2 regions of the Bacillus daqingensis genome follow, and region 1 is predicted to be linked to the other one. Evidence: riboswitches for the same ligand, from Rfam matches in the RefSeq annotation. Region 1 holds a riboswitch; the other holds the start of a gene.
What was found. Region 1 has a riboswitch for S-adenosylmethionine ahead of ACFO4L_RS10705 (PLP-dependent aspartate aminotransferase family protein). Riboswitches for the same ligand answer to the same signal wherever they lie in the genome.
Positions count from the first base shown of each region.

Region 2: another riboswitch for S-adenosylmethionine. It lies ahead of ACFO4L_RS07140 (hypothetical protein); the one in region 1 lies ahead of ACFO4L_RS10705 (PLP-dependent aspartate aminotransferase family protein).

Region 1 is NZ_JBHSGK010000011.1:225,002-229,300, forward strand. It holds gene ilvD (dihydroxy-acid dehydratase) at 1-1,201, shown strand, start outside; SAM riboswitch class I at 1,260-1,367, shown strand; SAM riboswitch class I at 1,548-1,664, shown strand; gene ACFO4L_RS10705 (PLP-dependent aspartate aminotransferase family protein) at 1,808-3,589, shown strand; gene ACFO4L_RS10710 (aliphatic sulfonate ABC transporter substrate-binding protein) at 3,656-4,299, shown strand, end outside.
Region 2 is NZ_JBHSGK010000005.1:157,757-162,055, reverse strand. It holds gene adh (aldehyde dehydrogenase) at 1-825, shown strand, start outside; gene ACFO4L_RS07145 (DUF779 domain-containing protein) at 852-1,208, shown strand; SAM riboswitch class I at 1,259-1,358, shown strand; gene ACFO4L_RS07140 (hypothetical protein) at 1,457-1,756, shown strand; gene ACFO4L_RS07135 (SRPBCC family protein) at 1,915-2,361, opposite strand; gene ACFO4L_RS07130 (M20/M25/M40 family metallo-hydrolase) at 2,792-4,299, opposite strand, start outside.

The DNA.
Region 1 (4,299 bases):
GTCGTTTGAAGCGGTTGGGCAGTATCAGGAAGGCATCATCGACGATGAGCAGCTGCATAAAGTAGAGTGCAGCGCTTGTCCAGGAGCCGGTGCATGCGGCGGCATGTACACGGCGAATACGATGGCGTCTGCCGTGGAGGCTTTAGGCATGAGTATTCCTGGCTCCTCTTCGACGCCGGCAGTCAACGATTATAAAGAAGAGGAGTGCCGCCAGGCTGGCGAACTCGTTGTCGATCTGCTCCGAAACGACATTTATCCTCGGGATATCATGACGAAAAAAGCATTCGAGAATGCAATTACGGTCGTGATGGCGCTCGGCGGCTCCACAAATGCATTTTTGCATCTGACGGCTATGGCTCACTCTGCTGGCGTAGAGCTCGATTTCGACGATTTTGAGCGTATTCGCAAGCAGGTTCCGCATATCGCAGATCTGAAGCCGAGCGGCCGTTACGTTATGCAGGACCTGTATGAAGTCGGCGGCGTGCCAGCCGTGATGAAAGAGCTGCTGGAAGCAGGTCTGCTGCATGGGGACTGCCTGACTGTAACGGGAAAGACGATGGCGGAAAATCTCGCTGAAGCGCCTGCCCTGAAAGAAGGCCAGGACGTTATCCGGCCGCTCGACAACCCATTCAAGCCGACAGGACCGCTCGTCGTGCTGAAAGGAAACCTTGCGCCGGAAGGATCCGTTGCGAAGATGTCCGGTCAGAAAATCAGCCGCTTTGAAGGAACAGCGAAAGTGTATGATTCAGAGGCAGAAGCAACGAAGGCGATTGAAGCGGGTGAAATTGTAGAACACGATGTGCTCGTGATCCGCAATGTCGGTCCGAAAGGCGGACCGGGCATGCCGGAAATGCTGTCCATCACGGCGATGATCGTCGGGCGCGGACTGAACGGGAAAGTGGCGCTTATGACAGACGGTCGTTTTTCCGGCGGCTCACACGGATTCGTTATTGGTCATATTGCACCGGAAGCGGCAATGGGAGGTCCGATCGGTCTGCTTCAAACAGGTGACAAGGTGACCATCGACAGTGACACGCAGGAAATTAACATGCACGTCGATGAAGCAGAGCTTGCAGCACGAAAAGCGAATTGGAAGGCGCCTGAACCGCGTTACAAAACTGGCGTGCTCGCTAAATATGCGGCGCTTGTATCTTCTTCTGCCAAAGGGGCAGTTACAGATGCCGGACTCGATAAATTCTGATTCTGCTTTACAGACGGGAACGTCCCGTGATATGATACGTTCAACCAACTGAACAGATTACTTATCCAGAGTGGTGGAGGGACTGGCCCGATGAAACCCGGCAACCATCAGCGTATGCTGAAAGGTGCTACTTCCTGCAGAGAGGCGACTCTTTGGGAGATAAGTCCGTTTATTTTAACGAACTCTCCCGTGTCCTTTCTGCTAAGCAGTCAGGCCGGGAGTTTTTCTTTTTTCTGAAACCAGTTGACGGCGTATCAGAAGCGTGGTAAGATTCAAACTAATTCAATTTATCAGATTAATCAAAGTGAAAAACTCAAGATTAATCCTAACTTCATAATAACGATATCTCTTATCCAGAGAGGCGGAGGGACTGGCCCGATGAAGCCCGGCAACCATTCGGATCTGATTGACAGATTCGGGAAGGTGCCAATTCCACAGAGCATAAAGCTCTGAAAGATGAGAGAGAACAGACTGACTTCCTGTATCTCTCTATCTTTTTCAGATAGGGAGATTTTTAATGGCTTCAGGAGGGCAGAAGAAAGAGCTTTGCAAGCTTAAAACTAAGTTTTCCAATTGATTTACTTATAATAACAGGAGGAATGCATCATGAGTGAAAAATCATTTGCGACATATAATCCGGAAACGGTTATTTTACACGGAGGTCAGTCCCCTGACCCGACGACAGGGTCCCGAGCGGTACCGATTTATCAGACGACATCGTATTTGTTTCACGATACAGAGCATGCAGAGAGCCTGTTTTCCCTTGATGAGCCGGGCAACATTTACAGCCGTATCGGCAATCCAACTACGGATGTGCTCGAAAAGCGGATCGCGCTGCTAGAGGAAGGTGTGGCGGCTGTTGCTACCTCTTCCGGAATGGCTGCTATTTCGCTGTCAATTCTAAATCTCGCAAGTGCCGGTGATCATATCGTTGCGGCGACGAATTTGTACGGCGGCACGTATAACCTGTTTTCTGTTACGCTTCCGCGGTACGGGATCGATGTCACATTTGTTGACCCGCAGGAGCCGCAGCATTTTGCCGATGCGATTCAGGACAATACGAAAGCGGTTTTTGCGGAGACGATCGGCAACCCGAGCCTGCACGTGCTCGATATTGCGGCTGTCTCCGAGGTGGCACACGAAGCGGGTATTCCGCTTATCATTGACAATACGTTCGCGACGCCTTATACAGCGCGCCCGATTCAGCAGGGAGCTGACATCGTCGTTCATTCTGCGACGAAATGGATCGGCGGACACGGCACCTCCATCGGCGGACTCGTCGTGGACGGGGGCCGCTTTAACTGGCAGTCGGAGAAATTTCCGGTCTTCAATGAACCGGACCCAAGCTACAACGGCATCGTATACGCGAAAGATTTCGGCACGCTCGCCTTCAGCACGAAGCTGCGCGTACAGCTGCTCCGCGATTTTGGTTCTTGCCTGAGCCCGTTTAACGCATTTCAGCTGCTGCAGGGACTTGAGACACTACATTTGCGTATCGTCCGTCATAACGAAAACGCATTGGAACTGGCCCGCTATCTGGAAGTTCACCCGGCAGTCGACTGGGTTTCCTATCCGGGGCTTGAGAGTCATCCCGCTCATGAAAATGCGAAGAAAGTACTCGACTATGGTGGCGGAGCGGTTGTGAATTTCGGCATCAAAGGCGGAAGGGAAGCGGGAAGCAAGCTGATAAACTCGGTTTCTCTCTGGTCTCATCTTGCGAACGTCGGCGACGCAAAAAGCCTGATCATCCATCCCGCTTCGACGACGCACCAGCAGCTTACAGGGGATGAGCTCGAAAAGACAGGCGTTTTTGAAGATCTGGTCCGCTTATCTGTCGGAATTGAAAATGCGGAGGACTTGAAAAAAGATCTCGATCACGCCTTACAGATTGCTACAGGTGAAGGAACGTCAGAAGAAAAAACGGTCATTAATGACGAAGGCGTGATTCGCTGGGCGCTGGACCGTGCAACGGTGGATGACAATGGAGCAGTTCGTCCGAAAACGATCGCCGTCGTAGGACTGAGCGGCAAAGAGTCACGGCCAAGTTACCGGCTGGCACGAAAGATGCAGCGGCTCGGGTACCGCATCATCCCGGTTAATCCGAGGGAAACCGAGATTTTAGGCGAAAAAGCATATCCGGACATCACGTCTGTACCAGGTCCGATCGACATCGTGCAAGTGTTCCGAAGTCCGGAAGCGGCGATTGAGATTGCCGAGGAAGCAGCATCGGTTCAGCCGAAAATCTTTTGGCTGCAGGAAGGCGTCATTTCCGAAAAAGCAGCCGTGATTGCGAAAGAAGCAGGTCTTGAAGTCGTCCACAATCGCTGCACCTATAAAGAAGCCCAGCGCCTGCGCGGAACCATTTCTACGTTTGCGTGCGAGCTGTAACGACACGAGAAGCAGGGAGAGGCGCCTGTACCAACTGCCAATTTACATGAAAACGGAGTGAAGGTCATGAACAACTATTGGAAACTTGGAAGCATTGCAGCAGCGGCTCTTTTCGCCGCTGGCTGCTCCTCAGAATCAGAGGCAGACGGGTCTTCACCCGATACGATTACAGTGGACTACGCGTACTACTCCCCAACAAGCCTCGTATTAAAGGAAAAGGGATTTTTGGAAGAGGCGTTCGCAGATGAAGGAACGGAAATTGACTACGTGCTGAGTCAAGGCAGCAACAACGCGCTGGAATTTTTGTCCGGCGGCAGCGTAGACTTCGGCTCTTCAGCCGGAGCGGCGGCCCTTATGGCTAAGGGCAATAACGCTCCGATCAAAAATGTGTATATTTACTCACAGCCCGAATGGACAGCGCTTGTTACGGCGGAAGACAGTGATATCGATTCGGTGGAAGACCTTGCCGGTAAGCAGGTCGCCGCGACGCTCGGAACAGATCCGTATATTTTCCTGATTCGCGCACTTGATGAAGCTGGTCTTTCCGAAGAGGATATTGAAGTCGTGCCGGTTCAGCACAACGATGGCGCGAACCTGCTCGCAAACGGAGAGGTGGATGCCTGGGCTGGACTCGATCCGCACATGGCGAGACAAGAGCTGGAAATAAACGCTGATCTGTTCCACCGTAACAAAGACTTTAATACGTACGG
Region 2 (4,299 bases), on a different contig from region 1:
ATTGATAAAGTAGCCTTTACCGGGGAAACGACGACCGGCCGCCTGATTATGCAGTATGCATCAGAAAATATTATTCCCGTTACGCTGGAGCTCGGCGGCAAGTCGCCGAACCTTTTCTTCGCTGATGTGATGCAGCAGGAGGACGGATACCTTGAAAAAGCACTTGAAGGCTTTGCAATGTTCGCGCTGAATCAGGGCGAAGTATGTACCTGTCCGTCCCGCGCCCTGATCGAAGAGTCCATCTACGACAGCTTTATGGAAAAAGCTGTAGACCGGGTCAAGCGCATCAAGACCGGCAACCCGCTTGATACGGATACGATGATGGGTGCTCAGGCATCGAAGGAGCAGCTCGATAAAATCCTGTCTTACCTCGATATCGGCAAACAGGAAGGTGCCAAGGTACTTGCCGGCGGCGAACAGGCGCACCTGGACGGCGACCTTTCCGGCGGATACTACGTGCAGCCGACTATTTTTGAAGGGCACAACAAAATGCGTATTTTCCAGGAGGAAATTTTCGGCCCGGTGCTTTCCGTCACCTCGTTTAAAGATCAGGCGGATGCGCTGTCGATCGCAAACGATACGCTTTACGGCCTCGGCGCCGGCGTATGGTCCCGCAATATTAACACGGCCTACCGCTTCGGACGCGCGATTCAGTCCGGACGCGTGTGGACCAACTGCTACCACGACTATCCGGCTCACGCAGCATTCGGCGGATATAAGAAGTCGGGTATCGGACGCGAAAACCACCTGATGATGCTGAGCCATTACCAGCAGACGAAAAACATGCTGGTCAGCTACAGTGAAGAACCAAAAGGCTTTTTCTAAGCCAAAAAAAGAAAGGGTGTTCTGTGATGACAGAACGAGTAACCGCAACCGAGGAGACGCTGGAACTGATTGAGAAGCTGAAAAAGCGCCACGGTCCGCTCATGTTTCACCAGTCAGGCGGATGCTGCGACGGCAGCTCCCCGATGTGCTACCCCGACGGTGACCTGCGAATTGGTGAAAGCGACGTGTACCTCGGCGAGATCGGCGGCTCTCCGTTCTATATGTCACGAGATCAATATGAATATTGGAAGCACACGCAACTGATTATCGACGTCGTCGATGGACGCGGGGGCATGTTTTCGCTGGAAGGCCCGGAAGGAAAGCGTTTCTTCACCCGCTCCCGCGTCTTCAGTGAGGAAGAACGAAAAGAGCTGCAGCTTTAGCATTTCTGGACATTTTCAAGCAAACCGTTTATACTTCCGTTAACAGTATACATTTATCCTGAGTGGACGAGAGATCTGGCTCTACGACTCCACGGCAACCTGCCTCGCAAGGTGCCAACGCCAGCAGAGCAATGCTCTGAGCGATGAATGAACGGATGAACCCCTTCTCTCATCGTGACAGAAGGGGTTTTTTGTGCATTTGCACGGACAGGGAATGTATGCTGAATCTATCAGCAGAGGAATGATGTATGATGAGTTACGCTTCCGCTCTATTTTGTCACCACGCCGATCCGGGAACCTATTTTCAGTCAACGGCGGCCAGAATGAAACAAAAAGCTGCCGGCTGTCAGTTTATCTTTGATGCCGGCACCTCCTTTTTCCACGATCGCTTTTACGTATACGCTTCCTCGATTCGCGGAACAGAATATCGCATCACGCTCTCCCGGGAGCAGTCCGAAACACTGCAGAAAAAAGGGCCCGGTTCCCTTGAACACTTTTTATGGAGTGAGCTGGAAAAGCAGGGGTTTCCCGCTGCCAAGGTGCAGTAAATCGCAACGAACTTCCTGCTGCTCAACGTATTGAATAACTGAAATACGCAGGCGGAGTCCATTCAGCTATCCAAGAACGCTCGTGAAAAAGCTGTATCTGTATCTCCAATAATCGCGAAAAAGACGTCCAGCATGATCGCTGGACGTCTTGTTGTTTCCTATGCTCCTGTTTCCTGACGCAAGTGGTGCACAAACCGGCGAACAAGCTGATCTCGTGTCCGTTTTGCAGAGAACTTCAGCTTAAGCTTGCCTGTGAGGCTGACCGGCTTTTTTTCACCTTCGTAAATCAGCTGTGTTTCGTTTTCGTTTAATTTGATCAGCGTAAAGCGCAGCGTCATGGCGAAATGTCCATCCGCTTCAAACGAAATCTGCTTCACTTTTTGGGACGGTTCATCGCGGTAATCCGTTGTTTCTACCACGTACGTTATTTCCCGTCCGCCCTCCGAGCACGTCTGCCGATGCTTCGCTCCAATAGTATCGCTGCTTCCTTCAATCAGTTCACTGTGAACAACGTGCGGCAGCAGGGTGCCGATGGAACGGTCCTGAAATCTGTGCCACACAACTTCAATATGTGTCGGAACGAGAGATTCTTCCTCCCACTTCATCTTGTTGCCCCCTCCTGCCCATTCGTTTCCTATGTTCCTATTATCGGGGCAGAAACACCGGCAAATCAAGCGATTCGGCTGTGGGAGATTATGAGAAATTGACGGAACTGTGGGAGGCCAGACTGATCCTTGTGAACCTGCACAGCTCGTACGTTTCTCGAACAGCGAACGAAGCCGGCATTTTCAGGTGCTGCATGATAAATGGTTCTACGCTGCTTCCAGCTCGCCTGACAACAAAAAAAACAGCAGGCCGCCCGGGTGCTGCGGACGTCCTGCCGTTTTTGTTATGAAGATACTTTAAGGGGGAAGATCTTCATGAAAAAGGGGGAGATAATTTGGTGCTCTCTCTTACAATTTCCACTTTAACATCTTTGTGTTAAAAACGTGTTTCAGAAGCGTAAAGGATTATGAAAGGATTGTAAAAAATTGTTCAGCTATAGTGGGGCGAGCTGTTTTTCTGCCAGACCTCCATCAGCTTATGCAGCATTTTCGGGGTATGCACAAATGCATTCTGCCGGTGCAGCCGCTCTGTCCGCTGATGCGGATCTTTTCCGAACGGGCCGACGTTCAAGACCGGTGCCTTCAGCTGCTGCATCGCTTCAAATGGAATCGTGTAACCCGTCCCCCAGACCGGTGTATTGTTGCGGTAAGCATCAAGCTCAGAGTCAGGCTTTTGATAGTTGACATAGCTGAGGTCGCAAATCCCGTTAAAGTAGTGGACGTGCTCGACGCTGAAGCCTTCTTCGCCTGCCGTCTGCTTTAAACTCTCCACGGCCTCCTGAATACGGCTCTCATCTGAAGAGTTGACTGCCGGATAGTACGGCGGTGCGAAAAACAGCACGGCGGCCGGGGCCAGCTCCGGACAAAGCAGCATCCACTCTCCGGCAAGACGGATCGCCTGCTCCCGGTCATCCCAGTCCTCTTCCTGCAGAATCGTGCGGGTCCCCTCCTCAATCAGATCTTCATCAAATTTATTTTTTACATAGGCGTAAAGCTCTTCGTAGCGGATGACACGAACGCCTGCGACGCCTTCTACCTGCTCACGTTCGCATAACCGCCGATAGTCGGCGCTGCACTGGTCCATCGCGCCGGTAACGACTTCTTCAAAGGTGTCCATCACCGCTCCTGCATCACGCTTCATCGTAAAGACGTTATAGAGGGCAGCGGCCCGGTACGGGGTCTGGGTCGAATATTCCAGCTTCAAATCCCGCAGCTGCAGCGAAACCGGAAGCGGCGTGCTTTCGCCGAGATCTTCTTCTCGAAACGCAGGATTCCATTCCATTTCTTTTGATACGTAAGAGGACATATAGGTTGCCGTAATGCCGCTGAGCGGTTCCCCTACGTGCGTTTCCTTTCCGTAGAACAGAACTGCCGGCATAATTTTGCCCATCGTGCCTGTATAAATATAGTGGGTCTCATCACCCGGCCGCTGCGTGAAGGAGGGTTCACTGTTCAGGAAAAGCGTATAATCCAGCGCGTGCCTCTCTTTCAGCTTCAGCAGCTCCGGCACCACTGTCCGCATGCCGACAGAATCGACCTCTTCATCCGGGACCGAAACGAGTATGAGATTGAGCGGCCAGCCTTCTTCAATAGCCTGCTCCATCACATGCAGATGCAGCACAACTCCCATTTTCATGTCCATCGTACCGCGGCCAAACAGATAGTTATCGGACTCTAAATCGCTTCTGGCTGCTTCCGGGAGCGTTTCAGCTTCCTCCTTCAGCTTCATGGTCAGCGCCTTCGGATCAAATGCAAACGGTTCCAAATGGCCGTATTCCTCTGTCTGAACCGTATCAAAGTGGCTGATCATGACGATCGTCTTTGTAACGTCTGCATCTGGATGCCGGTATACAGCTGTCAGGGAACGCCGGCCTTTATCCGCATCATGCAAGTGAACGTAATCCCGGTGTTCTTTAAAATAAGGAAGCAGCTTCAGCT